Novipirellula artificiosorum: one gene and its partners. The protein of the gene in region 1 interacts with the protein of each later gene in a pairwise test. Links are inferred from orthologs where the notes say so. Each region holds a gene or a part of one and is shown in the gene's direction. Other genes may lie near its edges.

The links.
Region 2: the proteins of rplL (region 1) and dnaE interact in binary tests that used the Escherichia coli proteins (3 or more experiments, as listed by UniProt). The link is inferred for Novipirellula artificiosorum from one-to-one orthologs.
Region 3: the proteins of rplL (region 1) and trhO interact in binary tests that used the Escherichia coli proteins (3 or more experiments, as listed by UniProt). The link is inferred for Novipirellula artificiosorum from one-to-one orthologs.
Region 4: the proteins of rplL (region 1) and obgE interact in binary tests that used the Escherichia coli proteins (3 or more experiments, as listed by UniProt). The link is inferred for Novipirellula artificiosorum from one-to-one orthologs.

What each region holds. Positions count from the first base shown.
Region 1 is NZ_SJPV01000007.1:169,946-177,380, reverse strand. Bases 3,301-6,025 are described here. They hold rplL (50S ribosomal protein L7/L12), read left to right. Parts: upstream 3,301-4,318; coding sequence 4,319-4,732; downstream 4,733-6,025. Other genes in these bases: Poly41_RS19420 (hypothetical protein), read right to left, coding at 5,986-6,025; Poly41_RS19425 (M20 family metallopeptidase), read right to left, coding at 4,807-5,958; rplJ (50S ribosomal protein L10), read left to right, coding at 3,736-4,260; rplA (50S ribosomal protein L1), read left to right, coding at 3,301-3,640. Also shown: Poly41_RS19460 (Gfo/Idh/MocA family protein), read left to right, coding at 1-90; single-stranded-DNA-specific exonuclease RecJ, read right to left, coding at 143-1,936; rpmG (50S ribosomal protein L33), read right to left, coding at 2,006-2,173; Poly41_RS19445 (FMN-binding protein), read right to left, coding at 2,350-2,682; more of rplA, read left to right, coding at 2,963-3,300; more of Poly41_RS19420, read right to left, coding at 6,026-7,435. UniProt on the Escherichia coli protein: The binding site for several of the GTPase factors involved in protein synthesis (IF-2, EF-Tu, EF-G and RF3). Is thus essential for accurate translation.
Region 2 is NZ_SJPV01000001.1:110,976-119,831, forward strand. The notes cover bases 1,631-5,776. They hold dnaE (DNA polymerase III subunit alpha), read left to right. Parts: upstream 1,631-1,994; coding sequence 1,995-5,576; downstream 5,577-5,776. Other genes in these bases: Poly41_RS00255 (Gfo/Idh/MocA family protein), read right to left, coding at 5,586-5,776. In the rest of the region: Poly41_RS00240 (Gfo/Idh/MocA family protein), read right to left, coding at 1-561; Poly41_RS00245 (DoxX family protein), read right to left, coding at 631-1,584; more of Poly41_RS00255, read right to left, coding at 5,777-6,965; Poly41_RS00260 (formylglycine-generating enzyme family protein), read right to left, coding at 7,025-8,101; Poly41_RS00265 (S9 family peptidase), read left to right, coding at 8,374-8,856. UniProt on the Escherichia coli protein: DNA polymerase III is a complex, multichain enzyme responsible for most of the replicative synthesis in bacteria. This DNA polymerase also exhibits 3' to 5' exonuclease activity. The alpha chain is the DNA polymerase catalytic subunit.
Region 3 is NZ_SJPV01000001.1:419,473-427,050, reverse strand. What follows is about bases 4,711-7,578. They hold trhO (oxygen-dependent tRNA uridine(34) hydroxylase TrhO), read left to right. Parts: upstream 4,711-5,618; coding sequence 5,619-6,539; downstream 6,540-7,578. Other genes in these bases: Poly41_RS01425 (thiamine-phosphate kinase), read right to left, coding at 6,536-7,438; tpx (thiol peroxidase), read left to right, coding at 5,096-5,611; Poly41_RS01440 (hypothetical protein), read right to left, coding at 4,711-4,969. Outside these bases: Poly41_RS01460 (hypothetical protein), read right to left, coding at 1-182; Poly41_RS01455 (PEGA domain-containing protein), read right to left, coding at 192-635; Poly41_RS01450 (M48 family metalloprotease), read left to right, coding at 1,183-2,460; Poly41_RS01445 (hypothetical protein), read right to left, coding at 2,361-2,795; more of Poly41_RS01440, read right to left, coding at 2,858-4,710. UniProt on the Escherichia coli protein: Catalyzes oxygen-dependent 5-hydroxyuridine (ho5U) modification at position 34 in tRNAs, the first step in 5-carboxymethoxyuridine (cmo5U) biosynthesis.
Region 4 is NZ_SJPV01000009.1:59,869-67,518, forward strand. Bases 2,865-5,804 are described here. They hold obgE (GTPase ObgE), read left to right. Parts: upstream 2,865-3,724; coding sequence 3,725-4,885; downstream 4,886-5,804. Other genes in these bases: Poly41_RS22245 (hypothetical protein), read left to right, coding at 2,865-3,577; Poly41_RS22255 (type III pantothenate kinase), read left to right, coding at 4,882-5,718. In the rest of the region: Poly41_RS22235 (Ig-like domain-containing protein), read right to left, coding at 1-260; Poly41_RS22240 (hypothetical protein), read left to right, coding at 989-2,467; more of Poly41_RS22245, read left to right, coding at 2,546-2,864; Poly41_RS35015 (hypothetical protein), read left to right, coding at 5,863-7,251; Poly41_RS22265 (D-2-hydroxyacid dehydrogenase), read left to right, coding at 7,405-7,650. UniProt on the Escherichia coli protein: An essential GTPase which binds GTP, GDP and possibly (p)ppGpp with moderate affinity, with high nucleotide exchange rates and a fairly low GTP hydrolysis rate.

The sequences.
Region 1 (7,435 bases):
CGATACAGCGAATTGGCACTGAAAACTCAGCAAATCGTGGATGCATGCCGGCGCAGTGCGATCGGTGGTGGAGAGCAGGTGGCGTTGTAGCAGCGAAAAGTAATACCGAAAAGAAACACCGAAAAGAAACACCGAGCAGAGCCTACGACACCAACGCCTGGCCTGCTTGATCGACGCGACCCTCGCGGCGAGACGATGCGACCCGCCAATCCACGAGATGAACCTCGACCTTGCGGAACCCACGAAACTCGTTGATCACCGGACGATAAGCAATTTCGATGGGACCCTCCACTTCGTTCAATGCGTCGCACCAATCGCCGGCTCCGAAGGCGACCCCTCGAACCGTCTTGCTGCCTTGGCGTAGCTTGACGGCTAAATGACGATCCCCGCCCCCCATGCGGCGTGCGGGCTCATCAAGTACGCAATCGCCGCAGAAAAGCACAGGCCGAGGGTTGCCTGCGCCAAATGGAGCGAGCCTTTCGATTTGCTTAACCGTTTCGAGGTTCAATTGCCCCAGGGAAGCTTCGGCATCGATGACGATCTCGGGTGCAACGCCTCGCTCCTGCCATTGCTTGGTGATCGCTTCACAAAAATCGCCGCGAAAGGCATCGATCTGCTGCTCGTCGATCGTCAATCCCGCAGCCGCTTTATGGCCCCCAAAGCGAATCAGCCGCTCGCTACACTCGCTGAGAGCATCATGCAAATCAATATCGGTCCCCCCAACGCGTCCGGATCCCACCGCTTCTTTCTTGCCCGTCGCATCGAGCGACAGAACAAAAACGGGCTTGGCGTACTTCTCGGCTAAACGCCCCGCCACCACCCCAATCACTCCTGCATGCCAACCGACACCCGAGAGCACGAGCGCCGGGTCCAATTCGGGATCGAACTCGGCCTTAGCTTGCTTCTGCGCTGCCAGCGTCACGCTCCGCTGCAAGGTGTCGCGGTCACTGTTCAATTGGTGGATGTATTCAGCTAACGACACCGCCCGTTCGCCAGCCGGGGTCGTCAACAGTTCGACCGCCAATTGGGCTTGGCCCAATCGACCAGCGGCGTTCAGCCGGGGTGCAAGGGTAAACGCAATGCTCTCGGAACTCAGCGACGAAGATTGGTCGAGCTTGGTCACCTTCATCAATTCGGCCAAGCCAGGAAGCGGTTCCGCCTGCAGCATTCGCAGCCCATGCTCGACGAGCACGCGGTTTTCGTCCAACAAGGGGACGACGTCCGCGACGGTTCCAATGGCTGCCAATGACAGCGATTGCATTAAGTAGCGCCGCATCGGCTCGGTGACTTTTTTTGCCCCACACACCTGCTGGCACAACGCCCAAGCCAGCTTGAAGGCAACACCTGCTCCACAGAGTTCGCCAAAAGGGTAAGCCGTACCTGGCAACCGCGGATGAACGATTGCATCAGCCTTGGGCAGTTCTCCGTCGATCATGTGATGGTCGGTAATGATCAGCATCACGCCAAGGTCGCGACAAAGATCGGCGTGAGCTCGACTGGTGACTCCACAATCGACCGAGATGATCATCTTCTTGCCACGATCGGCCAATTTCCGAATCGCGTCCTCATTCAAACCGTACCCGTCTTCGAGTCGATTCGGAACATGGTAACTGACGTTGGCGCCGAGAAGACTGAGGCCATTGACGAGAATCGCCGTGCCGGTCATACCGTCCGCGTCGTAATCGCCATAAACCGTGATCGGCAACTTGGCATCGATCGCCGACACGATCAATTCCGTCGCCTTAACAACGCCCGGCAGCTCATTGGGATCGCGCAGGTTCGTCAGCTTGGTGCACAAGAAGCTTGCCGCATCCTCCGCGCGATAGATACCTCGGCTGACCAACAACTGTGCCACCACCGCGGGCAATCGCGCGGTCTTCGCAAGTTGTTCGACGCGAGAGGTATCGTGAGGAATGATCCGCCACTGGCGCTGCATCCTTGAACTCCAAAAGTAGCGAGAACGTCAAGCCGCGAAACGATCAAGTGCGTAGCATGCGGGGAGAGGCTATTTTTTCTTTTCAGCGTGCCAGGTGTGCTTACGAAGACGCGGGCTATATTTCTTCAGCCGCAGCTTTTCGCCACCTGCTTTTCGCTGCAAGGTGTAGTTGTAGTCGTTGGTTTCTTCGCAAACCAAGAACACTGTCTCCGCCTTTTTCTTGCTACGGCCTGCCATCGCGTCTTCTCTCTAAAAATTGCTGTTGAACGTTTGTCTATTCTGACTATTTGAAAATGGATGCATCCATTGACTGCGTTTGCCATCTTGCTCGTGGCTGGGGATTATGGCAGCCGATGCCACATTTCGACAAGCCTCCTTTTACTCGGCCATCCTCCTTTGCAGCAGAAAAAACGTCAATCGCCGTCCATGATCGCTTGCTTGATCGCCGCCACCATTCCTCGCCGACTGAACGTCGCGGCGGTCACCCGATCGACTTGCAAGCCAAGCGACTCCGCGATACGGACCGCCAAATCGATATCACGAACGCCCCGGAATTGGTTGGTTACCTTGTCCTTGAAGTAAATGGTATGGCTATCGGCTCGGAAACCCGACTCAAAATTGTCCGCCAATTCGTCAATCCATTGCTCGGGAACTCGATGGGCGCGGCAATGCTCCACGCTCCAAATATCGTCACCGGTGCATTCGGTTAACAGTGCTAAAGCTCGGTGACGAGCGATCTCGACCATAGTTTTGCCTGTTTCCTGCAGCAGTTTCCCCGAGCCCTGCGAAGAATCTTACCAAAAAGTGGCCCAACAGCCTACGTTTGGCGTTGACGACTCACCTTTGATTCGCGACATTCTTCGCTTCACAGGGCTTCGGCCTACCACGCCTCTTTAACGTGGATGTGATCCAACAAGTGGGAGAGCTTGCCACTGACGCAGGTCGGATGTCGATCGTCGACCCCGGAAGCGTTCAGGATCGGTGAGACTCGCCAAACCACCCGACAACACGAAAGTCGTGACAAATATGGGAAAGAAATCAAAGCGTTATCGCGCGGCGCTCGAAAAGCAGCCCGCCAATCCTTTGCCTCTCGGTGAGGCGGTTGACGCACTCAAAAAATACGATTCGACTAAATTCGATCAGACGGTCGAAGTTCACATGCGTTTGGGTGTTGACCCGAACCAGGCGGATCAAATTATCCGTGGCAGCATTGTGCTTCCCAACGGCATCGGCAAGACGCAACGCGTCGTCGTTTTTGCCAAAGGTGACGCTGCCAAGGCCGCGGAAGAAGCCGGAGCCGACGTCGTCGGACAGGATGACCTGGCCAAGAAAATCAAAGACGGCTGGACCGACTTTGACGTCTGTATCGCGGCCCCCGACATGATGGGACTGGTCGGCCCTCTTGGACGTGTTCTCGGACCTCGCGGCTTGATGCCGAGTCCTCGTGCGGGAACGGTGACGCCCGACGTTGCGAAAGTCGTCAGCGAATATAAGGCGGGCAAGGTCGAGTTTCGTAACGACAAGGGTGGCAACGTCCACGCCATGGTCGGCAAACTCAGTTTCGAATCGACTAAGTTAACCGAGAACATTGCCGCGTTCCTTTCCTTCGTTAACGGAATGAAGCCTCAATCGGTCAAGGGCACTTATGTCAAAGGCGTTGCGATCTGTGCGACGATGAGCCCAAGTGTGAGGATCGCGTTGTAGCGCTCGCGTGGTCCCCAGAAAGTATTGTTAGGTAACAATGCTTTTATCAAAGAATGCCAAAGAAGCAATCGATCACACCTAAGTGAACCCAAACGATGAGTAAATACGTCAAAGAATTGGTAACTCGCGATATCAAGCGTGAGCTGGACGGGGTCGAAGACGCCGTGCTGGTCAGCTATGTCGGGATGGATGCCAATACTACCAATGAACTTCGCGGCGAATTGGATGCGAAAGATATTCGCATCCTTGTCGTCAAAAATTCTCTCGCACGTCGAGCGACCGAGGGGTCGTCTCTGGCACCTGCCTTTGAGGGCACTCAAGGTCAGGTTGCGGTTTGCTGGGGAGCGACGGACTTCGTCTCCCTCGTCAAAGAGCTGGTCCGTCTTGACAAAGACACCGCCAAGTTCGAGAGCTTCTCCGCCAATGGCGGCGTCATGGATGGCGAAAAGCTTGACGCTGACAAATTGAAGGAAGTCAGCAAATGGCCAAGCCGTGAAGAACAGATTTCGCTGCTGGTGGGTCAAATCCTTGGTCCTGGAGCCCAGTTGTCCGCCGCATTGCTCGGCCCGGGTAAGAAGCTCAACAGTCAAATCAAGAAAGTTTCAGAAGGCGACGAGTAGTTGCTCTTTTGTTAGTCATTCCCGTAACAAATCACCAACTGTTTTTGAGGTATTAGAAATGTCCGAAGAAGGCACTGCAGTCGCAGAATTTAGCGCCGATGCGAAAGAACTAGGCGACAAGATCGCTAACATGACCCTAAAGCAAGCAAAAGAGCTTAGCGACTACCTGAAGGATGTGCATGGCATCGAGCCTGCTGCAGGTGGCGGTGTCATGATGGCTCCTGCGGCTGGCGAGGGCGGCGCTGCTGCTGTCGAAGAGCAAACCGAATTTGACGTCGTTTTGACCGGTTTTGGCGACAAGAAGCTGAATGTCGTCAAGGTCGTCAAGAACCTGACGGGCGCTTCGCTGATGGAAGCCAAGAAGATGGTCGAAAGCTGCCCCGCGACTTTGAAAGAAGGCGTGTCGAAAGAAGACGCCGAAAAGGTCAAAGCCGAAGTCGAAGAAGCGGGCGGAACCGTCGAACTGAAGTAGTTCGATTGCTCTCAGCGCGTGAACATGAATCAAGCGAAAGCTCTGGCGAGGTCCCTTGCCAGGGCTTTTGTTCGTTACCGTTTTTCGCTGCAGGACCATGTTTGAATCGCCTTGCGATACAACTCGGTCCCATGGTCGAGTTGCTTGATGCTTATCCATTCGTCCGTCGTGTGCGCTTGCGCGATATCACCCGGCCCACACACCAACAATTGACGCAGTTCCGTGAATTGGCCCCCGTCGGTCGAATAGCATACCGTTCGCGGTTGGCAGTGCGCGAGTGCGGACATGGTTTGGATGCAGGGTGCTTCGGCGTCCACCCATACCGGCTCGCCTCCGCCGAACCGCGTGAACTCCAATCCCAAGGATGTCGCAAAGTCTTTCGCTTCGACGATCAAGTCTTCACCGTTGATCTCTGGCATCATTCGCAAGCTGACCCAGGCTTCGCTCAGCGGCGTAGTAACGTTGATCGCAGTGCCGTGGTCGGTGAACCCAAAGTTCCACGATAATGTCGGCGGATCGAATCGGTGGTCGTGGTATCGTGCATCGCTGAGGGTTCGAGCATTCAGCTCGGCGATTTTCTGCAACATGGGAACCATCGCCACGTTGGCGTTGATCCCGTCCGCGGTGCTGCTGTGGGCAGCGCGACCGTAACTGCGGATCCGAAAACCGACGATCCCTTTGTGGGCATGGACAACGCCCAATTCGGTGGGTTCGCCGATAATGGCAACGGGCTGTGCAGCCACGATTTCACGGTACGCGGCCGATAGGCGGACCAAATGCTTCGCCCCATCGAATCCGACCTCTTCGTCCGCCGTACAAAGGATCCAGATTGGAAGCGATTGGCTTTCCGTAGGAATTTGTGAAACCGCCGCTAGCATCGCAGCTAAGGATCCCTTCATGTCACAGGTGCCCCGACCATAGACCCGATCATCCTGAATCACTGCTTGAAACGGATCACCGCCCGGCCCCGACCACCGCATCGCCGGAACCACATCGGTGTGACAGCAATAGGCAAGTCCACCATCGGTACAGCCGTCTGGCGGCAATCGCTTACCAACCAAATTCGCCTTTTCGATCCCCGCTGGATCGCGGTACGTTGTGATCTCGACATCGAAGCCCAGCGTTTGAAGCTGCGCCGCAACAAAACCAGTCAAGGCAACGTTACTGCTCGAACTGACCGATGGATAGGCGACCAGTGGCTTTAGTAGCTCGATTGCAGGTGACATCGCTGATTGCTGTTCGCAGAGAGTTCATTAAGGGACCAACCAAAACGCTCCGGTCATCACGGCCGCCTGAGTCAACCCACCACGCACGCTGATCGGCACGGGCGGTTTGATCCACGGGGCACAGTTGCCTGGGCGGTAATACCCCAGTGCGTATTGGCATTCATGCGGAGAATGCACTCCCATCTTATACGGCAATACCGCGATGTTTACAAAAAAGTGTGCCGAAGATACCACGGGCTCCCACAGCGGACCGTGAGTGTGACCGTATCGCTCCAAGTTGACATCTTCGAAGTACAGCGGTTTGTGGCACAAATTCGATGCCGCCCAAGTCATGGTCATTGGCTGCCAGGATCGCGGTGTGTAGACAACTTGTTCGATCAAGCATTCCTTGGGCAGCCCCCAATTCTCGGAAATGTATGCCAAGTCGGGTTCGCTCAGCTCGTTGATCGGGACCTCCTCGGTCGTACCATAGCTGGTTGTGATCACGGCTTTCTCGTAGGCCAAGTCGACCAACCGGCCCTTGGCAAGCGAACGACCGTCAATCGAACGCCACTGACGATCGATTTGGCCCTCGTCAAAATCAGCCTTCGACTTCTGGTACTCCGCCTCGCTGATTAAGTCTGGCCGAAACGGAGGACTGATGTCGAGCGAGACTTTGTCGATGGTTTGCGCCGCAATGCGGTCGCGAAAATCGTCGCAGGTCAATCCCATATCGGGCTTTAACTGGTCTTCACCGCTACCGTAAATGCCTGCACCCTCCGAGTCGGCACCGCCGGCTGCCATTCGCTCGTCATCACGGACTTGATTCCGATCGCGAACCGAATCCCACGGATTCTCGTAGGGTTCCGGACGGTCCGAAGCCGAGCCGGATGGTTCATCTCGTGGATCGGGAAGAGTTTCCAGCCCCTGCTCGCGGCCTCGCGGCTTGGGGGGCTGTTCACGCATCATGTCGCCTAGCGAAGGCCCATCTTCAATGGGCTTGGGCAACGGTTGAAGTTGCGTTGGCGGTGACAAGTTGCCACCGATACCGCTGCGCAACTCGTTCATGGATCGTTGTTCGGTCGCCCGCGCCGGATCCGCGATGCCTTGGTTTGGATTCAGCGAAGGGGCCACTTGACGCCCGCTGCTACCTTCGCCGAACGGGTTGTTGAAAAAATCGGTCTCACCACGCATTGATCCTTGTGGACCGACCGGCAAGGCTGTGTTTGGCGGATTCCCTGAAGCTGCGGGCGCTGGCAATTGAAAACCGTCGCTCTGCTGAGGCTGCGTCCAGGCAGTCTGAGCCACCGGGCCACTGGCAACCACCAATTGCTTTTCCGCGTAAGCCACCGGCGCGACACGCGGCTTTCGAATCAACGCGTCGGATTCGGATGAAGTACCCGCATCTGCGAACGGATCTCGGCCGGCCAAGACGTGATCGACCGAATCGCTCTTTGGCGACGTTAGATTGCCGCTTCTTCGCCACTTCAAATCCCAA
Region 2 (8,856 bases), on another replicon or contig:
GTTGTGCGCCATCAGTTTTTCAGTCAACACGTGCAGCCCACGCTCCATTGCTTGAGCGGCAACGGGTGCATGCAGCCAAAGAGGGAGTGCGATGATGACCGCTTCGATATCGGGATCGTCAAGGCAAGCCATGATCCCGCCGTTGCTGCCATCGTAGACCTTCACGTTGCGGCGAGCTTCGGCTTCATTCTTGTAGCCGGCGATATTGATCAAACCAGGCCGACGTCCAAGGGCTGCTGGACTCGACCAGTCACCGTTGAATGCGCGGAATTGGCTGAAGGGACGGATGTCACAAATCGCTTTGACGTCGACGTATTCCGGGTTACAACCGCCGATCAAGACGTTGCCTTCGTCACCGGTACCAATCACCGCGACCCGCACGGGGTCGTTGACTTTGCCATACCCGAAGTAGGCAGCCCCAAGCCCTGCACCGCTGACGGCACTGGCCGAAATGATGCCTCTCAGGAAGTCGCGACGGTTAACGTCATAATAGCTGCCAACGGCTTCGTAGTAATTTTCTTTGCCAACTTCGCGTTGTTCAGCGGAAAGCTTGTCAACCATTGTAATGCCTCGTGATTGGTTTGTTGTCGCTTGTAGTAATTGTATGCAGGAACGTTAGAAATGTTCCGATTAAACTTCGTCGTCGCTGGGGGTACCCCAGACTTTTCGCACGATCAGGTGAAGGAAATAGTCAAGACCGGCGAAACGCCCCGCGCCCGTTCCCGCTAACACCAGACAACCCATCGCTTCGATCAATTGATAAATACTCGATGTCGGTCCCGTTGCGGGCGGGAATTGGCTCAATACGACTGAACCGAGAAAACCGGCAGCGGCTAACCCTGCAACGGGTGTAAAGAGCCCAAGTAACAGGCATAAACCAACGGCAATGTCAAAATAGGGCAAGATCACGTCAATGATACTGGTGTCCATCAACGCGCTCAGCGGCTTCCTTAGATGATAAGCCCCATGCGTCTCCATTTGTTCACGGCTGGCGACCGAGTTCTGAGCGATGATGTAGTTTTTCCATACCGTGTCCACTTGCTTCAAAGTGGGCGCAGCTTTGCCCTTCCATTCCTTGCGAATGGTTTCTCGCTGGCCCCCGAGGCTGGCAACCCCGTCTCGAGTCGGGTCTTGGTCCAGCTTCTCCATCCGAGCTTTGCCCAACTGATATTCTTCCAGATCCGTCGCGTTCTCCTCCAGCACCGATTCGTACTGGATCACCGATTTTGCATAGTTTTCCTGAGCTTGTTGTCGCTGCTCGTCGTCAAATCCAAAATGATCGGCCACTCGATCGCGGTCCGTCGCCCACTGCAACATGATCGCGTCTTTGTCGAGCCGGATCGAACCGTCATGGTCCCAGACCATGCCACGAAATTCTTCCGCAAACGGCCCCTTGGCATTCACGAAAAACGGAGCGGCGGTCCAATTGCCGGCAGCGTATTTTTCGATGCCTTCCGTATAGAAATGCCATCCGATGGTCAGCCGAAGCAACACCAACATGGTCGCTCCGATGATGCTCAGCAGTCTCGGAGAAAGCTCCCAACCCACGGCCAAACGCAGCGGCACCAATAATTGCTTTCTCACGGAATGCAGACTCCTAGTCAGGGGGATCAATAGCGGGAAGCAGCTTTTTAGCAGGCTGCTAACAAAGGCAAGGTGGGAAGGAACGCGATTGCCGCCTGAAGCTGCCTTCAACGTTTTACTGGAGCCCATTATGGCAGCTCGCGTCATTAACGCCAAGGAGAAGCCTGGCAAATTTCCCAACTCCACCGCTGCGGCAAATCGTCCCGAAAACCGCTTGCCGAGAAGAAGAAAAGAGTCTCAATGCGCGACGGGTCGATCCGCAGAACATTTTTAGAGATTCGACTGTCAAGTCACTGACCTGTCGAGGTCGGATCGTTAGGCTAAGGAGGTTCTTGGCCGATCGATCCCCGCTTGAACCTCGTCCCTTGAATGGATGTCCCTTGAATGGATCCTGAACTGAGAGAGTTTGCATGAACGCACCGCTGGCCCAACCGACGACGGACTGCTCGCAATCCCCCCCCAAGCCATTTGCCCATCTGCATTGCCACAGCCATTACAGCCTGCTCGATGGCGCGGGCGACATCGGAAAGCTGGTCAATCGCTGTGTCAGCCACGGCATGAATGCGATGGCACTGACCGACCACGGTAACCTTCATGGGGCGCTCGAATTCTACCGCAAAGCTAAAGATGCCGGGATTAACCCCATTATCGGTTACGAAGCCTACATTGCCCCGGGAAGCCGGTTCGATAAGGGGGGCGCGGCCAGCAGCAAACAGGCAAGTTACCACCTCACCTTGTTAGCGAAAAATCGCACAGGCTTCGGCAACTTGGTCAAATTGGCCAGCGCCGCATCGCTCGAGGGCTTCTACTTCAAACCACGGATCGACAAGGAAATCCTGGAAAAGTTCAACGAAGGCATCATTTGCCTCTCCGGCTGTGTGAGCAGTGAATTTAGCCGAGCCATTTTGAAAGGCATCGAAACCGAAGAGCATGAAAAGGAAGCCCGCGATATCGCGGGATGGTTCCAGAAGGTGTTTGGCGACCGTTATTTCATCGAGATCATGAACAATGGGGTGGAGATCCAACGTCAGCAATTGCAGGGGGCAGTCGATATTGCCAATCGTGTCGGCATCCCGTTGGTGGCCACCAGCGATTGTCACTACGTCGATCAATCCGATGCCGAAGCTCAAGACATCATGCTTTGCATCAACACCGGGCGTTTTCGCACCGACACGTCACGGATGAAGATGGAGAACGACCAGTTCTTCTTACGCAGTCCCGGCGAAATGTACGAAAAATTCCCCGGACTGGAAGACGCTGTTGCCCGAAGCCAGGAAATCGCCGATTCGGTCGAAATCAACATTGAGCTTGGTAAACATTTCTTTCCCAAATTCGAGTGTCCCGACGACAAAAAACCGATCGACTACTTGCGAGAACTTTGCGTCCAAGGATTACTCGAACGTTACGAAGGCGACTCCGAACGGATCGTTGACGGGGAACTCTCCGAAGAAGTCATCGCGAGGCTCGATCGCGAGTTGGGCGTCATCGAAAAACTGGGCTTTCCGACGTACTTTTTGATCGTCTGGGACTTCGTCAATTATGCTCGCGATCAAGGCATCTCTGCAACGGCTCGTGGCAGCGGTGTCGGTGCAATCGTTTGTTACGCATTGTACATGTCACACGTCTGTCCGCTGCGATACGATTTGCTATTTGAACGTTTCTTGGACGAAAGTCGGACCGAACCGCCCGATATCGACATCGACTTTGAAAAGGAACGTCGTGTCGAGGTGATCGACTATGTCAAGCGTCGATACGGCAACGAGATGGTATGCCAGATCGGCACGTTTGGAACCCTGGCGGCGCGAGCCGCCATCAAGGATACGGGTCGAGCGCTCGGCGTGCCGCTGGCACGGGTCAACCAAATCACCGAAATGGTTCCTGACGAGCTCAAGATCACGATCAAGAAAGCCCTCGATAAGAGCGCCGACTTAAAAATGACCTACGACGCGGATCCCGAGGTTCGCGAACTGCTCGATCTGGCGATGAAGATCGAAGGCTTGGCCCGCAACATTGGAACGCACGCAGCAGCGGTGGTGATTGCCGATCGGCCGCTGACCGAATTCGTGCCGCTGACGCGCGTGCCCGGCAAGCAGGATGTGATCACCCAGTGGTCGATGGGGGACGTCGAAGCGTCGGGATTGCTGAAGATGGACTTCCTCGGTTTACGCAACCTGACGATCCTCAGCCGGACCGTGAAGTTGATCGAACAAACGACCGGTGAAGCAGTCGATCCACTCAAGTTCCCGCTTGACGACAAAGCGAGCTACGCGCTACTGCAGCGGGGTGAAACCAAGGGGGTGTTTCAACTTGAATCGGGTGGCATCCGCGATCTGTTGACGCGAATGAAGCCGGATCAGTTCAGCGACATCATCGCGACGGCAGCACTTTATCGACCAGGACCACTCGAAGGCGGCATGGTCGACGACTACGTGAACATCAAACACGGTCGTCAACAACCCGAGTACAAACATCCGGTGCTCAAAGACATCTTGGAAGAGACCAACTCGATCATGGTCTACCAAGAACAGGTGATGCGAATCCTCAACCGACTCGGTAACGTGCCGCTTGCCAAAGCCTACACCTGCATCAAGGCGATCAGCAAGAAGAAGGAAGCGTTGATCAACCAGAACCACGACGTTTTCATCAAAGGCTGTGGAGAAAACGGACTCGGCGAAAAGGATGCCGAAGAAATCTGGACCCTGATCGTTAAGTTTGCGGGTTACGGTTTTAACAAATCTCACAGCACCGCCTACGCACTGGTTGCCTATCAAACCGCCTACCTCAAAGCTCATTATCCGGTCGAGTTCATGGCAGCGCTGCTGTCGAGTGACATTTCAGGACGAAACTTCAAACGCAAGGATGCGCTCGTGGAGCATATGGAGGATTGCGACCGGATGGAGATCGAGATCGTTCATCCCGATGTGAACACCAGTGATGCGGATTTCTCGGTGGCCGATTCAAAGATCTTTTTTGCCTTGTCGGCGATCAAAGGTTGCGGCGGTCCCACGGCGATTTCGATCACCGAAGAACGAAAGAAGCACGGGCCTTACAAAGACATTTTTGACTTCTGCGAGCGTGTTGACCAATCCGCATGCAACAAGTCTGCAATCGAAACGCTGATCAAGGCGGGGGCGATGGACAGTTTCGGCGGCAAGCGAAGTCAATTGACCGCGGTGATTGAACGCGCGCTGCAATCGGGTGCGGCAATGCAAGCCGATAAGAAGAGTGGCCAAGCGAGCTTGTTTGGCGCGCTCGAGGAACAGGAAGACCATTCCGAAAAACCCGTCATCACTCCGCTGCCAGAGATGGACGAGTGGCCCGACCGAGAAAAACTGCTCGCCGAAAAGGAAGTCCTGGGGTTCTATCTCGACAGCCACCCGTTGGCGGAATTCGAAATGAAGCTAGCAACCTTTCGAACGCACACCACCGACGGGCTCGCCGACGTGAAAGACCGTGGAGAAGTGACCCTGGGCGGTATGATCAGTTCGATCAAAATCGCCCACACCAAGAACCCCAAACCCGGCGCCCCGTCAAAGTATGCCAACTTTGATCTGGAGGACATGCAGGGAGCGATTCGCTGCATCGTTTGGCCCAAGGGTTTTGTCGATGTCGGCGACCACGTCCAACCCGACGCCGTTGTGCTCGCCCGTGGCAAAGTGGATCGTCGCGGCGGAGGCGACGAAGCCAATTTGATCATTGACGAGCTGATCCCGCTTGAAGGGCTCGACCAGCGTTACACCCACGGCATGCGCGTCCGCATCGACGAACAAGAACATACGCCGGAAACGCTCAATCGATTGCGAGAAATCCTGCGTGGTTACCCAGGGCCAAAGGAAATGCTGATCAGCTTGAGTCTGATCGAAGGTGAAATCGTCCACATGAAGAGTGACAAGTACAAAGTTGACATCACACCCGAATTGCGGACACGCATCGACGATTTGCTCGGAACCGGTCACTACAAGCTGATGATGAGCAAACCGTCGGGAAGATGATACTTCGTCTTACAGGTATTCGCGTTTTTTGACCAAACCTGGCATCGGAATGCTGTAGCGGCCTTCGGCGTTGGCTTTTAACGGCGATTCGGACTCCAATGTCAGCTTGTCGATTTCGGGTGCAAACTCGTGATTCTGTGACATGAAGTGCTCGAGCGTGATTTCTTGTCCGGTGTGAGCCGCCATCCGCCCCATCGAAGTGACCGCGCTGGCCATCACCCCCCGTTCGACCTCGTTGTAAGGCGTGTCGGTTCGAATCGCTTCAATCAGATCAACCCATTCTTCGTAGTAGGGGTTCGGTTCCGGTTGTGGGAACGCCCATGTGATCTTGCTCTTGTCGAAATTGTGACCTTCGTAAATGCGAGATTTCGCCGGCGTGTGCGAGGCACTGCTGATCACGGCCAAGCCCTTGGTACCATGCGCAAAGCTGGCAAATTCTTGTTTGCATCCTGGAATGGTTCGACCATCGACCATCAACTTCGTTCCATCAGCAAACGTGTATTCGATTCCGTAGGAGTCGAAGTTTTGGTCGACACAATCGCCTCGGTAATGGCGTCCGCCGACTGCAATCGCCTTAATAGGCCAATCGTTTTTCATCCAGCACGACTCGTCGATGTTGTGGATCAAGAAGTCGCTGACCGCACCACCGCTGAGCCACAAGAAACCGTGGAACTTACTGATCTGGTACATCAAATCACTCAACCCCGTGTCGTTGGGCGGAGCCGCAGCCGAGCCCGTTGGACCCGCCATTCGGTACGCTCGCATCATGGTCACGTCACCGATTTCGCCGTCTTGAATCCGGTCAAACAACTCTTGGCGACCCTTGCAGTGGCGGCACATCAACCCCACGCCGACTTTCAAGTTCTTGTCGAGTGCCTGCTTGTTTAGTTCAAGCATTCGATTCGAGGTGGGCCCATCAACCGTGACCGGCTTTTCCATAAAGACGTTCAAGCCTTTTTCGATCGCATAGGTGAAGTGAACCCAGCGGAAACCGGGAGGCGTTGCAAAGATTGCGATGTCGCCAGGCCGCAAACAATCGAGCGCTTTCTTGTAAGCATCGAAGCCGACAAATTGACGCTCTTCGGGAATGTCCACTTTCTTGCCAACCTTCGCGTGTCCCGACAGTGCGGCATGCGTGCTTTTCAGGTTCTTCTCGAAGACGTCGGCCAAGGCAACCAACTGCACCGGACCATTCTCGACCTCCAAACAATTCATTGCGGCTCCGGTTCCTCGGCCGCCACACCCGACAAGGGCGACACGAAGTGTGTTGTCTTCCGCCGCGTGAACCGGATTCGACGCAGCGGCAACGAATGTGGATGCCGCCGCGATGGTTCCCGTACTCTTCAAGAATTGACGACGGGAGGCATGAGACGCTTGGAGTGGATTCATAGCAAATTCCTTAGGGTAGGATCGAAAACAAGGAGGGGAGGGAAACGATGGTTTGGTGGTTACTCTTGGTCGATTTGCAGCGGCTCTGTCTTGCCCCACTTTTCGGCCTTTTCTTGATCCGAAGGCTCAACGAGTGGACGGACAACGCGGAAACCGACGCCGAGCGCATCAGTAAGGTACCAGATGCTCTGAGGCAATTGAGGATCTTGTTCTTTCCACGCCTCGGAAGATCCTTCGCGGACCGCACAGCGAAGCATCTCGGGATCGTCATCCCAACCGCCGCCACGAACCACGCGAGGGAAAAGAGTGTTAGGGATGGCAAGTGGATTCTTTGCTTTCTCGCTCTGTGAGTAGAAATCCTCGACATACTGATCCAACACCCATTCCGCTACGTTGCCGTGCATGTCGTGAAGCCCCCATGGATTGGGCTGTTTCTGCCCCACCTCGTGATAGGTGTCGTCGCTGTTGTCAAAGTACCAAGCGTAATCGTCCAGATCGGCCGGATCGTCGCCAAACGAATAGGCGGTTTGGGTGCCGGCACGAGCCGCATACTCCCATTCCGCCTCGGTCGGCAACCGATAGTATCGCCCCGTCTTCACCGACAACCATTTACAGTACGTCCGTGCAGCGTGCTGCGTCATGCAAATCGCGGGGAATTGCTCCTTGCCCATCCCGAAGCTCATGTCCGTGTAGGGTTCGGTTGGTTTCGAGACACCATCGACCAACGCGTCTCGTGGCGTTGCCGCCAACGACATCATCCGCCGACGAAGCTGGTCCATTTGTAGACCCCATGTATCGTATTGGTCCCAGGTGATTTCGCATTTCCCCATCCAAAACGGATCGATCGTGACCTCGCGTTGAGGACCTTCGTCCTCGTTGCGGTCAGCTTCGGTGTCGGGACTGCCCATCCGAAAGGTCCCACCGGGAATGGGGACCATTGCGATCTCTTGCTCCGTATGCTCGATCGGTTCGAGATACGGCTTCATCTCGGCTTCGGAGGTGGCGACGGCTTCGGGAAGCGGAAGTACCGCATCCTCCGCTGTGGAGATCGCGGTCGAGATCCATCCCGAAAGCGACGCAAAACAGACGAGAATACAGGTAAAAACGGAGCGAGCCGGTGGAGGGGCCAGGTGCATCGACGAAAGAATCCTGAGAGGTGGGAACCCGGACATCGCCAGACAAAAGTGATGTCGCGGAGGGAGGGTGAGGGAGACACAAGGTTAGCACGTGATCGTTGCGTTGACTATTCTAATCAGTTTCGCCGACGGAATCATGTCCGACGACGAAATCATGGCAACCGCAGCAGAGAAAAGCCTCTCTATTTTTTTGCAGCGGCTTCCCCAGCCATCCCGAATCCTCATACTATCTTGCTTCGATCACCATGCACTTCACACGAGGGCTCGACCCCATGCGACGGACTACATTTGCTGCTCTGTGTCTCCTGCTTCTGGGAAACCGCCTGCTCCAAGCCGAGCGGCTGACGCCGGAAAAGCTCTGGGACTTAGCTCGCATCGGCGACGCAGCCGTTTCGCCCGATGGAAAGACCCTAGCCTATTTGGTCACACGCTATGACCTGGAACAGAACGAGGGGACGACCAGTTTAATGCTGCAACCGCTGCCGAGTGGCGATCGCATGGGGGGTGACAAAACGGCGATTGCATTCGAAACCATGCTATTGGCACCGAAAGCGACCACCCTGCTCAAAGACATCAAGGGACTCGGCTCGCTGGGTTGGCTGAATCATCCGTCCGGTGCCAAGCTGGTCTACATCGCTCCCGCCTCGGACGACATGAACGGTGGCGACGAAGCAAGCAAGAAGGAAGCGGATCAAGGCGAGGAGGTAAGCGACAAGGAAGCCGACAAGGACGACGACAAGGAAGCCGAAGGCAAA
Region 3 (7,578 bases), on another replicon or contig:
AGTGGATTCCATAGTGGTATCCAATCGAGCCCCGTACGCTCGGCCACGTAGTCGTAGAGCGGCGTATAGAAATGGCTGACATCCCGGAACGCTAAGCGATCCACTCCGAGCAGCGCGGTTGCAAACAACAACAAGGCGACGGCGGGCCCGACTCCGTGGTCGACGCGACATCGCCAGTTCATGAATCAGCCCTAACGAGGGCCGGTGACGATTCCGGTTTGCGACTGAGTCCGCAGCGCATCGGCGCGCTCAAGTACGTTCGGTGTCGGTTCGAGCGTTTTGGGCACCAATTGGACATCTATGATTCGTTCGTCGCGAAGTTCGCCTGGCCAGAGTGTTTCGGAAACAAAATCGAGGACCGGCCACTCGTACCAAGGTGGATTGAGCCGACGGCGAATGGTTTCGGTGCGATAGCCATCCTTTTCGACCCGGATGTCGCGTGCACCATAATAAACGAAACTGGTGGCGGCTGGACTCGTGCCAATCACCTGATTATCCACGGAAATCGTCGCTCCGGGGGGGCTGGTGCGAACGGTCATGCGTCGCCGCACGCACCCCGAGCTGCTCAGGATGCCCACGACGACGATCCATACCGCAAGAGAACGAAACCATCGGGTATGCGAGGGAATCGTCATTTCGGCTGATCGTTCGTGCAGTGCTTTGGATTGCAAGCTTTTCTTGTTCCCTGGGATGGTAAACGGCGTCGAGAGGACGTGTGGTACCAATTTTTGCCGACGGATCGCTAGAGCATTTTTGCCCTTTCGCAGGCCTGCATTACTTCCGAAAAAGCACGCCCCACCGTGCTCAAGCAGACGACTTTAGGCCGCGACACCCCCGAAGTGTTGCCGCGGAAAGGCACTGGAGTGCTTTGCCACCGCTAAATCTTAGGGTAGTGGATCTTGTTAAAGATCCTAAGACACGGGGATCTTTGCCAAGATCCACTACCGGTAACCCTCATTCCTAGATGTAACGCAGAACGAGCCCCCAAAAGGAAGGTGGAGCAAAGGACGAATTGCAGGCCAGCAGTCCCGAAAATCGTCAGAACCGTAGCATCCGTTGCCTCGGATCCGCCGCGGGGCGAGTTGTCAGCAAACAAAGACCGATCGGATCCAATCGGATGCTACACTGAGGGATCCGCCCCGTACGTAGGCGGACGTCAGCGGTTTTTGCCAAAGGTCTCGCATGCATCTTCAATCCTTCTTGCTGGTCGTGATCTCGCTCAGTTGTGGATCACTTCCACCAGCGACGGTGGATTACTCTCGGGCGATTCCTGCCACGATGGGGATGATCGCTGCTTGGTGGATTCTATGCCATCTCGCCGCTCGAACGACGGCCCGCCAGGTCCAGGCAGACCGAATCGACCCTCTTGTCGGTGCCCGCTTACTCGAAAAGCAGCTTGATATTTTTCGCTGGCTTGCCCTCGGTGTGGTGGTAATGTGTTTGGGTGGGTTTGGCATCGCTCGGGGCCTCGACGGAATCGCCGTGCTTGAGGGGTCGTTGTTTCTACAGTCTCTGGTGTTGCTGCTTCCCGCCGTGATGTTGGTTTCGGCCAGTTGGTCGGCCGAACATCGTTACGGTGTGTTGATGGACTATGCGGAGTGTGGGCTCAAAGAGCACATCGGTTCGGTGGTCCGGTCGTTCCGCAGCAGCATGGCTTGGTTGGTGATTCCGATCATGATTTTGCTCGGTTTAGCGGATGGAGTTTCGCGGTTGCCCCTTACGGAAATTCAAGCTGGCTTGTTGATGGTGGTTGTTTCGCTGCTGTTCGTTTGTGCTGGGTTGCCATGGTTGGTGTCGCGCTTGTTCAAGACGTCCCGGCTTGACGATACCACGGAGGCTTGGGTTCGGTCGCTACTGTTTGCCGCCAGGCTGCAGCGAATAAGAATCGTCCGCTGGCAAACCGGCGGTGCGACCTTCAACGCGCTGATTACAGGTTTTGTACCGCCGATTCGAACTTTGTTGTTGTCCGATCGGTTGATGGATGAACTGCCTCGCGATCAAATTGCCATGGTGGTGCTCCATGAGGCGGCGCATTTGCGACGTCGCCACATGCCACTACGGATGTTGTCGATTCTGCCTGCTTGGGGGATCGGCACGCTGATCACGCGAATCGCAGGTGATGCACCCTATGCGATGGCTGCTGGCAGCCTTGCGGGGATTGTCCTCACCATGCTGATTTTACGGTGGGTTGCCTACCGAACCGAATTCGACGCGGATGTTCAAGCCTGCCGGTTGGCGGAAAAGATTTCTGGCGACGTTGAGGAGGTTCCCACCACTTATGCGTCAGCCGCCGCAGCGCTATCGGCGGCACTGCTTCGCGTGACCGAAGGCCATCCTGAAACTCGCCGTCGGACCTGGCTTCACCCCGGCGTCGTGGACCGAATCGAGTGCATGCGTCGATATCGCAAAACGCCAGCCACAAACAACACGACTGCAGGCACGGTCGCGAATCCAGCGTAGCGGTGAACGTTGACCAATTGGTGCATGGTCTCGGTGGACGTGATCGGCAGCATGATGATGAACACCGATGCGATCGTGACCAGTCCCATCAAGATCATCGCCCAAAAGCCGACGGTTTCGACGGTCCTCGCAGGGCCGATGGCTCGTCCGCGGGCCAACCAAAGGACGGCGATCATGGGCAAGACAAAGACAAGCACGCCGCTGCTCATCATGTGAACCAATAAAACATTGCCGCCCAGATGCGAACCGCCCAGTGAAGGTAACGCCGTCAACGTCAAGATTACGACGCTGGCGATCAGCCCCACAAGACAAAGTCGTTCGATTAGTTTGATCATGGTATCCTTCGCTAAAAAACAGACCCATATTGGCGGAACGACGCAACCGGTTGAAAAGCATTCTAGACGATGGTTTGGTTACGACTAAACAGTCGCGACGCAAGTGCACCAATGCCAATCAACAAACTGATCGACAACACGCCAATCGATGCGGCGATGATGAACTTGAATAACTTGCGACCCCCAAACAACTGGTTCCACAGCAGCACTTGGTTCGGGTTGGTTCCACGGACCTCGGACATGCGGACTGCGGCCAATTGGTCAGGTCCGGGACCCACGGATTGGACGGTCGAATCAAAGATGGCGGAACCTTCCGAATGGCATTCCAAACAGCCACCAACACCGAGCGACCAACCGGCCGGCCGAACGTTATGAGCGAGTGGCCAAGAAACCATCTCGACCGCTTCACGGTTCTTGATCGCATCGTCCGCAAGCTTAACGATCGACTTGCCGTCCTCACTGGCTTGATAAACGAAGCCGCTGGAAACATACACGGCGGTCTCGATGCCCAGTTCCGCTTCGATGCTTTCCAACGCCGCAGCAACCTTCTCATTGAACGTGGTTTCGCCAAGTTTCTTTTGAGCTGACGCGAGCTTCTCGTTTTCTTCGTCCGTCAACTCGGTTGCGTCCACTTTGGCTCGTTCTTCGCCAAGGACCTCTTTGCGTTCGCTGCTGCTCAGTTCGGGCAACACAATTTCTTCGACGAAGCCACGACGCACACGAAGTGTTTTGCGAGTCATGTCGTACACTTTGGCTGGATCGACAGGGGTCAGCTGACCTTCGGCGAGCGTTCCCCAAAAGGCTGGCCAGATGGCTCGGTGGGGTGAGATCTTGCCATCTTCACCTTGTGCGAACACCGGGGCAACCATGGCGGGTAACTCTTGACCCGTGCGATGATCTTTCGATCCAAGCCCGTGCGCAAAGCTCGTCATGATCCGCTTAGCTTCGTCCGTTGGGATCGGCCCCGAATGGCATGCGGTGCAGGAAAGCTTTTCAAAGTGAACCGGCGGCAAACCTTCATGCAACGGCATCGGCGAACCCAAGCGACCACTCCGAGCAGCGATCTCCGTATCGATCAGCGACACCGACTCATCGTCGTGGTCTGGACCCAAGTGGCACCCGGCACAGGTCAACGTGTCCATCACGATGTGCATTTCAGGGTCAGCGGATTGTTCGCTTTCCCCTTCGAATCCTCTCACAATCGCATGGTCAATTCCATTGCGATGGCAATCGGTGCACTGCATACCCGATTGCAGATGGACATCTTGATCGTGAACCCAGCGAGATTCGATTCCGTGCTCATCAACCGTTCGTTGGCTGTGGCATTGATAACACGCATTGTTCGACGGCTTGCGGATCAAATCCATGAACACGGTGCCATCGGGCGAGAATTTCCGAGCGTCGTACGTCACTTTGGGGAGCTTGCTTTGGACCGATTCGTCGGCTGGGTCCGAGCCGTCTTTGATCCGCGAGACGCTGCCATCCACCTCACCGAGTCGCATTCCCGCGGTCGCAGCCCAGGCAAAATTCTCATCTTCGATCTCATCCCTTCGTGCGTTGAAGTCGTACACGCTGGGGCTGGCATGGCAGATCATGCAATCGACTTCGAGCACGCCGCTCAATGGCCAGCGGTCTGCGCTCGCTGGTTCGGCATCGGATTCGGCTGCCTCGTCCGGCAAGGCGGGTTCCTCTGAAGCGGTCGATTCCGTGACGGATTTGCCAGCCGCAACGCCACCTCCGGGGATTCGGCCACCGAATTGGTGCGTCATGTCCCACGGGGAAACCCCCAGATCGCCGGGATCAAAGAGGCCTTTCCAGTCACGATAAGAGAGTGGCAACTGGGTCCCCGAACGTGTCTCGGTCCAAATCCAAGGTTCCCCGCGACGGCCGTCTGGCGAATCGCCTAAGAAGGCATTGAAGTGCCATCCATGCGAGATCGCCTCGTAGTCATGGCAGCGACCGCATGTCATCAAGGGCGAATAGGGCTTGTCGGAATCGGGTGTGATTTTGCTGTTGCCTGCATCGTACAGGTCGATATGGTGCAGCATCCGTGTGTCGGAGTCGGAATGAGCAAACCGACTTTCCGCGGCATGCACCCCGTGGGCGGAAAGCAGCAGCAGCGAAAGAACCACCGCCGCGCGGCACCGAAACGTCCGAACGATTGAGAATTTCATTCGATTTTTGATTAAGGCGGGTTGGTTGCCCCCAAAAGGAGCCACCCATTCACGAGTTGTCTGGTCACTACCATAATGACCGGGTGAGACTCACTTTTATAAACCATTTTGCCAGGAGACGCGACCATGGGACGATCCGGAGTGATTACGTTCAAGGGAAATCCAATGACCTTGGAGGGAGACGATTTAGCGGTCGGTTCCAAGGCCCCTCCCTTCACGCTTCATTACGCTGAAAACGGGATTCAAACGTTGACGCTCGACCAATTGAAGGGCAAGCCCTCGATCGTCAGCGTGGTGCCCAGTTTGGACACGGGTGTGTGTGCGATTCAGACGAAACGGTTCAACGAGGAACTTGGATCACTCGGTGATCAAGTCAATGCCGTCACGGTGAGTCGCGATTTACCGTTCGCGCAAGCTCGTTTCTGTGGTGCCGAGGACGTCGACATGCGGACGGCCAGCGATTACCAAACCCACGCCTTTGGCAAAGACTATGGTTTGACCATCGAAGAGCTGAAGCTATTGACCCGAGCGGTGCTTGTGCTGGATGCCGAAGGCAACGTGGCTTACAAGGAAATTGTGCCTGAAGTTACGAACGAACCCGATTATGCGGCTGCGATGGCTGCGTTGCGGATGCTCGTGTAGAGGCCCCATGCCCGAAGCCAAGGATCCCGCCGCGATCGTGGTCGCGGCGCTTTACCGTTTTGTTCGATTGCCCGATTTTGTACAGCTCAGGGAGCCTCTCCTTGAGCAGATGGTGGCTGCGCGTGTTCGCGGGACGTTGCTATTGGCGATCGAGGGGATCAACGGGACGGTGGCGGGGTCGCCAGAGGGGATGGAGGCATTCATCGGTTTTCTACGCAGCGATCCACGCTTGGCCGACGTCGATATCAAACAGTCCTTCTGCGACGAGATTCCTTTCCGTCGTTCGCGCGTGCGATTGAAGAAAGAAATCGTCACGCTTGGTGTCGAGGGGATTGATCCCAATGATTCCGTTGGAACCTACGTGGACGCCGAAGATTGGAACGAACTGATCGACGATCCCGAGGTGGTGCTGATCGATACTCGCAATGATTACGAAGTCGCGATCGGAACCTTTTCTGGAGCAACTAATCCGCAAACCGGCTCGTTTCGTGAGTTTCCTCGATTTGTTGACGAGCACTTGGACCCGTCGAAGCACGCAAAGGTCGCGATGTTTTGCACCGGAGGCATCCGCTGCGAAAAGTCCACAGCGCTGCTCAAGCAGCGCGGCTTCCAAAAGGTTTACCATCTTCGTGGTGGAATCCTGAAATACTTAGAGAAGATTCCCAAACAGGCATCCAAATGGAACGGCGACTGCTTCGTGTTCGACCAGCGTGTTGCTGTCACGCACGGTTTAGAAGTGGCTGACCACGTTCTCTGTTTCGGATGTGGGTGGCCGGTCGATCGCGAAGCCCAACAGCACACCGATTTTCGCCCCGGCGTCCACTGTCCTCGTTGCGTGAACGAATTGACGGACGAGCAAAAGAAACGGTTTGCAGAGCGGCAGCGACAATGGGAATTGCAGAATCGGGAAGACGAAGTAACGCCCTAATGCATGTAGCCTTGAGGCGATAAGCGAACCAGTTTGGTGCCCTCTCGTTTCCACAATCCGGTGCGTCCGATCGTTTTTCCAATCTGAGTCAACTCGTAACCGCAACTGCTTTGCAGGGCAAGGTCGGCATCGGCTTGACTCATCGTCAAGATCAACTCAAAATCTTCGCCGTCGCTCCATGCGTGTTCGAAGGGGCTGCGGCCGGTTTGCTCGGCAAGCAGTATCGCGTCATCATGAATCGGGATTGATGCGGTATCAAATTCAATCCCCACCCCGCTGGCGGCGCAGAGTCGGTCGAGATCCAACGACAATCCGTCGCTGATGTCGATCGCTGCATGCACCTCGACGAGTTCTCGCAGTTCTGCCGCCAACGCGACGCGTGGGACCGGCCGCAAATGGCGACCCAGGATGCTACCTCCGACATTGCCGGTCACCAGCACCGCGTCTTGTTCTTTGGCGCCACTGCGAAGCCAAGCCGATCCAACGGGAACATGCCCAAGTAACGTGATGGTGATCGACAAGGGGCCATCATAGGTCGACAAGTCACCACCCGCGATCGCCACCTGGAACTCTTCAGCCGCTTCAAGAATCCCTTCATAGACCTGACCTGCGATTTGCGTTGCCTTTTGTTTCGGCAGTGCCAAGGTCACCAGGGCCGATCTTGCAACAGCGCCCATCGCTGCGATGTCACTCAGATTGATCGCCATCGCTTTGTAGCCTGCGTCGGCGAGCGCATGCTCGGCCGAAACAAAGTCGACACCATCGATGATCTGATCGGTACAGGCGATCAAGGCCCCGGAATCCGGCGTGATGACCGCAGCGTCGTCACCGATTCCAACAGCAACCTGAGGTAACGAACGACAGCGACCACGTAGGTACGCGAGAAAGGATTGTTCCATGGATGTTGAGCTTTTCGGTATCGTGGTGCGCAATCCTGATATTTTATTACGCATGCGTTGACTTGTGAAGGCGATGCGGTGGCATTAACTTGTTCTCTGACTGCTGCTTCTGCCCCTTTTCCCGCCTGTCATAAAGGACA
Region 4 (7,650 bases), on another replicon or contig:
TAGTTGGCGGTGGAGTAGGAGTCGTTCGCGCCGAACGTATTGGACGTTTCGGTTTCCGCAAACGGAAAGGACTGAACCGAACCAATATTCCGAGGCCCGTCGTAGGTGGGAATCTGGTTGGGTGACAACAGCGGCAAGTCACCCGCGAGCAATTGACGTTGCTCGAGCCCTTCAAGCATCAAGCGTCGCTTTTGCTTCCTGCGTGGCTTTCGGTTGCGAATGGACTTGGGAAAGTGGGTCGGTTCACTTCGTTTGATCATCGAGGGTCTCTTACCAAACGTCTGCCTGGGGGGCTGCAATCGCAATTCCGGATACTGCTTTTGCTAACCCCAGGGCGTCATTTGTATGACGCGGAGAGGGAAAGGAATACGTCGTTTTGTCGTGTCTTCGTTGCGATCACCATTGTAACGCCCCCCATTGCTTACGACTGCAAGGCTGGGCTCATTCTTGGTGTAGCATCGGTTCGAAGGATTGGGTGCCGTTTGTCAATTAGCCGACGCCTGCCTATTCCGAAACATAGATACAAAAGGAAAGATGGATCGAATAGGTAGAACGCATGGGAAAAGGGCGTGATGCGATTCTAGTTGCACCCTTTAGCGTGTCAACGAAAGGCTCCAGATGGGACGTCAAGATAGGGCGGAAGTTCCCAATCGGCCCCGAAAATCGATCGGATCGTCGCGATTAGCTCTTTTTTTTGTGCGGGCACCCCCCCCACAAAGGGTGAGGAAGCCTCAGCTTGAATCGCTTGGATCGAGTCTGATTTTGCGGATTGTGCCCGTTTTGACTTTTGCCACCCCCACGAATTGGACGATCTCAGCAGAAACGTCGTAAGCCAAATACGGCGGATGGTTGCGTTTCAGCCCTGGGCTGCCGCAGCTTGAATCCGCTTGCTGTGGCAATCGAAAGGTTGAACTTCAACATTCCGTTCGCGCTCAGGTTGGAAATGTCCCAAATCGATCATCCTTTGACTGTTCCTTGTGACGCTGCCGTGAAATCTGCCCGGCAGAGCCGCCGCGATTTGCTGCTGCTCGGTTCGGCATTGCTGGCCGGTGGGATCGCGCCGATCGGTCTCACCTACGCCGAAGAGTTGTCTCCGCAGTCTCTTGCGGTCGATCCGAGCCGAGTCTTATTCCGCGTTCGGATCGAGATCGACGGCGAGGGGAACGTCAACGTCCCCACCAATCCGTTGGTATCTCGCAAAAGTGACCGATCGCTTCCGCTGAAAAGCGATGTGGTGTTTGACTATGAAGAACGTCTGCGCCGAGCGGATGCTACGGACGTGGATTCCGTTCCGATCGCCGCGGAACGCTTCTTTCACGAGGCGAACAGCGACAGTGAAGTCAATCGATCGAAGATCCAGGCTGCACTTCGCCCATCGGTTTGCCAGTCGATCGTCCGTCGCGATACGTTGCCCGAAATCACCTATTCGAGCGAGAGCTATTTCACGCACGAAGAATTGGATCTCTTGCGGATGCCGGTCTCGAGCATCGCGGTCGATCGGTTGTTGCCGACCGATCCGGTTGTCAAAGGGGATCAATATGTTGTCGAATCGGAAAGCTTGAGAGCGTTGTTTGGCTTGTCGGCGGTCGATGCCTCGGAAGTCAAAGGCGAGATCGTTGCCTTGTCGACCAAGGAAGCTCGGGTGCAGCTTCGTGGTAACTTGGATGGCAGCGTGGATGGCGTACCGACCAAGCTGCGGATCGTGGGAAAGTTGACCTTTGACCGGACAATGGGGGTCACCACATGGTTGGCGATGGCGATCCATGAGACGCGTGATATTAGCAAGGCGGAGCCTGGATTTGATGTCGCCTCGACCATCAAGATGATTCGAAAACCGCTCGACAAACCGTTTGGATTGCAGGCCCAACCCGAGCCTCTGGATATCCGATCGGGGATCCCCGAGGAACGGCTCTACGTCGAACTGCAAAGTGATACGATTGGAATGAGCACGCTGATGGATCGACGTTGGCGGATGATGAGCGACAAGGCTGGCTTGACGATGATGCGGATGATCGAGAACGATCGCAGTATTGCGCAGTGCGATTTTCGCCGTCTGTCTCGTCTTGCTGGGGACAAGCAATGGACCATGAATGCGTTCCAGCAAGACGTTCGAAAAACGCTGGGCGAGCAGTGGCGAGAATTTGTTGTGGCGAACGAACGGGTGACAGAAACCGGCCTCGTTGTGATGACTCTGGTTGCTCGCGGCGCGGTTGAAGAAGTGCCGATTGAGTGGGTGATTCAACATTATTCGGATGATTCCGGCCGCCGCGTGCTCGCTACGTTTACAATGGAAGGCGATGCTGCGGACTCGTTTGCGGGTTCGGATGATCAATTGGCGAGTACGCTGCGCATGATCCATCAGCCCTCCGCTGCACAAGAATTGCCTGATTTGGCCGAGCAGGAATCCAGCAAACCGGAGGACCGGTTGAGCGACGAATCGATTCAATCGGCCAGCGACAGGCGATAGGAAGACCCGATTTGGCGTTTCGAATTCGCTGCCTTGGCACGCGATGTTTATTGCAACTCTTTACCCGATGGTATGACGATGGTTTCAGGTCGATTCATTTTGTCAACAGCGATCTGCTCCGCAGTTCTCTTGTTCTGCTGTTGTGCCGATGCGACGTCACAAGATTCGGCGACGGAAGCTGCAGCGAAGCAGAGCAGCGCGGAGAATGACCCGACGACGGAGGAGCAGACTGAGTTTGCGCCCGGCGTCTTGACGGTTGTCCCGCCTGCACCGAAACCCGACGAAACGACCGACGGTCCGCTTGCACTTCAGACCTTCCTTGATGGACATCCCGAAATCATTTGGGGTGGCGAATCCCATCCCGATGGAATGCCGCATTTTGATCCTCGAAGTCGGATGCTTGCCGAAATGGCCGAAGAGGTTTTCTTGCGTCGTGAGATCTACTGCTTGGAGTTTTCCTTCAAACCGCTACGACAAATTTTGACGGACGTGCCACGACCCGATGGTCGGATGCAACGCAAACTGGTTTGGTACATGGTGTTCCGGATCCGCTATCGGGGCGGTGACCTGCGACCCGCTGCGGACGAGGTGGGCGGCAAGGACGTGTACGAACGGATCGAATCGGTCAGCTACCAGTCGAGGCGAGTGTTCCCGATGTTGGTCCTGAATAACCGCATCAGCGGCAACCGTTACACCGATCGCATCTTGCCGACCGTGAAGCAGAAGATCGCGATTCGGGAACAGATTACCGCACCGCTTTACAATACCGTCGAGATTTCTCGCGTTGAAATCCCTAAATCCTCCGACACGGCAGCGCCCGGCGTTTGGGGTGTGGCGACCTGGGAAGATGTGGATCCCGATTTGGATTTCTTTTCCGTCGACGTCTTTGGGCTGACCAATGCGTTCGAGCAAGACGGCGAAGGTGCCGATGCTCCCTACCGAAAAAAGGCCCTACAACTGAATTTCTTTCGTCCCGGCGACAAGATTCAACAAATCAAAGACACCATCCGATTTGGCGTCCCCGCATACGAGAACAAGAAAGAGCAGGATTACGTGCTTCAGCAATACGGAATCGAGAAGCGACTCGACTATCGTTGGATTTTCCGATAAGATTTGCAGGGGCGGAACGATCGTTCCCCTCTTGCCACGAACAGCATGACGGCTGGCCGGCGCACAAGCGTGGTCAGCCGTTTTTTTTGTTGAAGTCTGAACGTCCAGCGAATCCCACTTTACGTTTCCCCATCTTTGTAACTGACTATGTTTGTTGATCGCGTCCGCATTGAACTGCAAGCCGGCAAGGGGGGCGATGGCTGCATGAGTTTTCGTCGCGAAAAGTTCGTTCCCCGCGGCGGCCCCGATGGCGGCGATGGGGGCGACGGCGGCAGTTTAATCCTGCAGGCCGGGGATGGTGTCAATAGCTTGGCGGCTTTCGCGAACCGGAGATTCTACCGAGCGCCCAAAGGGACAGCGGGCCAGGGATCGATGCGTTTCGGCCGCGCCGGTAAAGACCAACGTTTGTATGTCCCCACCGGCACGACGGTGATTGATGCCGAAAACGGTTTTGTCATCAAGGATTTGACGACGCCTGGCGAAGAATTTGTCGTCGCTCGTGGAGGCAAAGGAGGCCGGGGCAACGCGTCCTTCAAGTCGTCGACGAACCGCGCTCCTCGCGAACGCACGATCGGAGCTCCGGGTGAGGTTCGTGACGTCATCTTGGAACTCAAATCGATCGCCGATGTTGGCTTGGTCGGATTGCCAAACGCCGGTAAGAGCACGTTGCTGAGCCGGATTTCTGCGGCTCGCCCTGAAATTGCCGATTACCCGTTCACGACCAAACATCCGAATCTGGGGATCGTCGAAGTCGGGATCGAACGGTCGTTCGTGTTGGCCGATATCCCCGGATTGATCGAAGGAGCGAGTGAGGGGATTGGACTTGGCCACGAATTTTTGCGACATGTCGAGCGCGCAGGCTTGTTGGTCCATTTGGTGGAACCGGCTCCCGTGGACCGGTCGGATCCGCTGCAGAATTACGAAGCCATCCGAACCGAACTGGTCCAATACGATGCCTCGCTCGGCGAGAGGGACGAGATCTTGGTGGTGACCAAGTGCGAGATGCAGGGGGCCGAGGACGTGTCTGCACAGATCGCCGAGCAAACCGGTAAAGAGGTTTTTCTGATCAGTGCCCAAACGGGCGAAGGTCTCGAGCCGTTGGTCCAAGAGATCATGGATCGCGTCGAGCAGCGCCGTGAGTTGGCGGAAGCGGGACCCCAGGAACCGAATGTTGCCGGTGACGCACCGAAACCGGAAACGAAACCGAAGCCCAAAAAGCTGCCGCCGCACCTAAGCGGGTTAACGGCACAGTTGTCGGATGAGAATCAAGCGAGCGACTTTGATCCTGATGCGGAGACCTCCAAATGAATCGGTCTCGCGCTACGGTCGCGGTCGATGTAGGAAACACGGCAGTCAAGTTGGCGGTTGAATTGTCGCCGCACACCGCAGGCGACCACGCCGCGTGTCGGCAGCGGAACTTCGAGTCGTTGCCCTCGCGATCGTTCTCGCTCGATCACAGGCAATGGCCCGATCGACTCGTTCAGTGGATCAAAACGGAGGTCCAAGTCGAAGACGCGATTTGGCGAATTTCGAGTGTCCAGCGGCAAGCGGTGGAAAGGCTCCGACAACAGGTCGCTCAGTCCTTCCCCGATGCACATGTCGACCAAATCACTCGTGACCATTTGCCGATGCCGATCGATGTTGATGTTCCCGAAACCGTCGGCATTGATCGATTGCTCGGTGCGTTTGCGGCGATCAATCGATTCGACGGTCCCGTGATCATTGTTGACGCGGGATCGGCTGTGACGGTGGACTATGTCGATGATCGAGGCCATTTCGCGGGTGGAGCGATTTTGCCGGGATTGAACCTGCAAACCCATGCCTTGGCAACGGGGACCGATGCGCTGCCACCGATCGATTGGACTCGCAATCCGCCGCTGCGCGTGCCTGCAAAAAACACGACCGAAGCGATCCAGTTAGGTGTGTTGACGAGTGTGACCTCGGCAATTGATCGGTTGATTGATTGGTACAATCGCCATCCGAATCGCGGTCAGAACGGCGAGGCAATCGTCGTGCTTTGTGGCGGGGACGCGGCAGCCATTTCGGCACGAGTCGAGCGTCAGCACGTTGTGCATCATGGCCTCGTTTGTCAAGGAATTTTTGACCTGTCCCTCCCCCCCCGCCGCGAGATGCTACGATAGAGAGAGTCGCTGGGCTGGCCCCGCCCCCCGGTCCAAGTAACGGCGGTCCAAGATCCGTGCAAACTCCCCAGCAGCGGAGTGAGCGGTTGAAATTGCGGTCGGTCGAATTGAAGACAGCTTCCTTTTCCTTGCTCGGCATTTCCCATGACGGCAAACTCCTCCACCGATCCGCTGGCAGGCTTGTTGCCAAACGCCGATCCGCTAGCCCCCTATCGGATGCCGGTCGCGAAATCACCCGAGTTCAAGACACCGGTTTCAGCTGAGATTCCCCGGGCGAAGGTCGATCCCTCAGAGCCCGTTCCGTTTCCCAAGCCAACGCCTCGTCCCCAAGTGGATCCGGTGCCTGCTCAGGTCCCTGTGATTGCTATTGACGCTCAGCCGATCTCGGCTGGACCGATTTCGCTCAAGGAACCGGTTGACATCCAACCCGTGCCGCGAGCGACGCGAAGTGGCCGCCGCAGGTCGAACCATGCCGTTCCGTTGTTTGCACTTGCGGTCATGGCGATGACAGGTCTGATCGTGGTGTTGGTTTGGATTTTGATTTGGGGACCAGGATCGATTGCAAATCAAACGGAAAAGGGGCTGACGATTGCCACCCGACCGTTGGCGTCCGAACCCATTGCTGCTTCCCGAAACGGCGCTACCCCAGTGGTTGTGGATCGGGCGATTGGAAGCATTCCTGCGGTGCCAAGGCCGACGCCCGGCGTCCCGGTTTCGCCCCGTGAGTCGCTTGCCTTTGATTTGCAAAACCGCACGCCGACGGAACCCGCGCCGTCGACGAGCGTCGCAGCGCCGCCCGAGGATCCAAACTTGGGCGAGGATCCAAACTTGGGCGAGGATCCAAACTTGGGCGAGGATCCAAACTTGGGCGAGGATCCAAACTTGGGCGAGGATCCAAACTTACCCGGGGATCCACCCTTGAGTGGGGATCAGGCGATGACACCCCAGCCGATACCTTCGGATGAGGAGATGGCAACGCCCGCATCACTTGCTGCACGCGAGCAGTTGATCCAAGCGGCTCGCGATGCGATTGCTTCAGCAAATTGGCGACAGATGAAGTCGCTCGCGACCGCTGCCATAGAGGCTGACGGGGCGGAGGAATCGCAATCGGAAGCGGAATCGCTCTATCAAATTGCCGATCTGGCAACTTTTTATCGTGGAGGGATCGAACGGGGCCTCGAGACGCTCAAGACCGGTAGTGAGTTCGAGTTGGTGGATTCGTTACGGGTGATTGTCGTCGAAGCGACGGCCAATCGGTTAGTGATCCGCTTCAATGCACGCACGATTCCCTATGACTTCGACGACCTTCCGCTCACGCTTGCTCACAAAATCGCTACGTTCGCAATGAGTGGGGATGATCCGCAGACGATCGCGGGCAAAGGGGCGTACCAGGCAATTTGGCCAAAATCAACACTCGAACACCGTCAGCAAGCGGTCCGCTGGCTGCAATCCCTACCCGATCAAGTCGAGGGGGCCGATCCCGAGCGCATGGCGGTCAGGCTCGCGGAGATCTTTGATCTTCCAAGCCCTTGAAGCAGGGGGCATGCTCAGCGAGCAGGCTCGTTTTCGCGTGTGGCCTATCGAGTACAGCCGAGCGATGTCGAAGGTCGCCACCGTGGATCGCCACCTTCGCGATGGCGCTCCGCGAGAGTAGATTAGATTGGGTGCTTCCAACGCTTTTTTTCGATGAGTCCTTTTCCTATCATGCGAATCGTACTTTGCTTTCCGGTCCTCGATAAACATCTCCAACAAATCCAAGCGGCTGCGCCGGACGCAGAAATTGTCAACGCAGGCCAAGAACGTATCAACGAGCTGTTGCCGACGGCGGATATCTTCATCGGACATGCCAAGGTTCCGGTCGACTGGGATCGCGTGCTACGGGCGAACAAGCTGCGCTGGATCCAATCATCGGCCGCCGGATTGGATCATTGC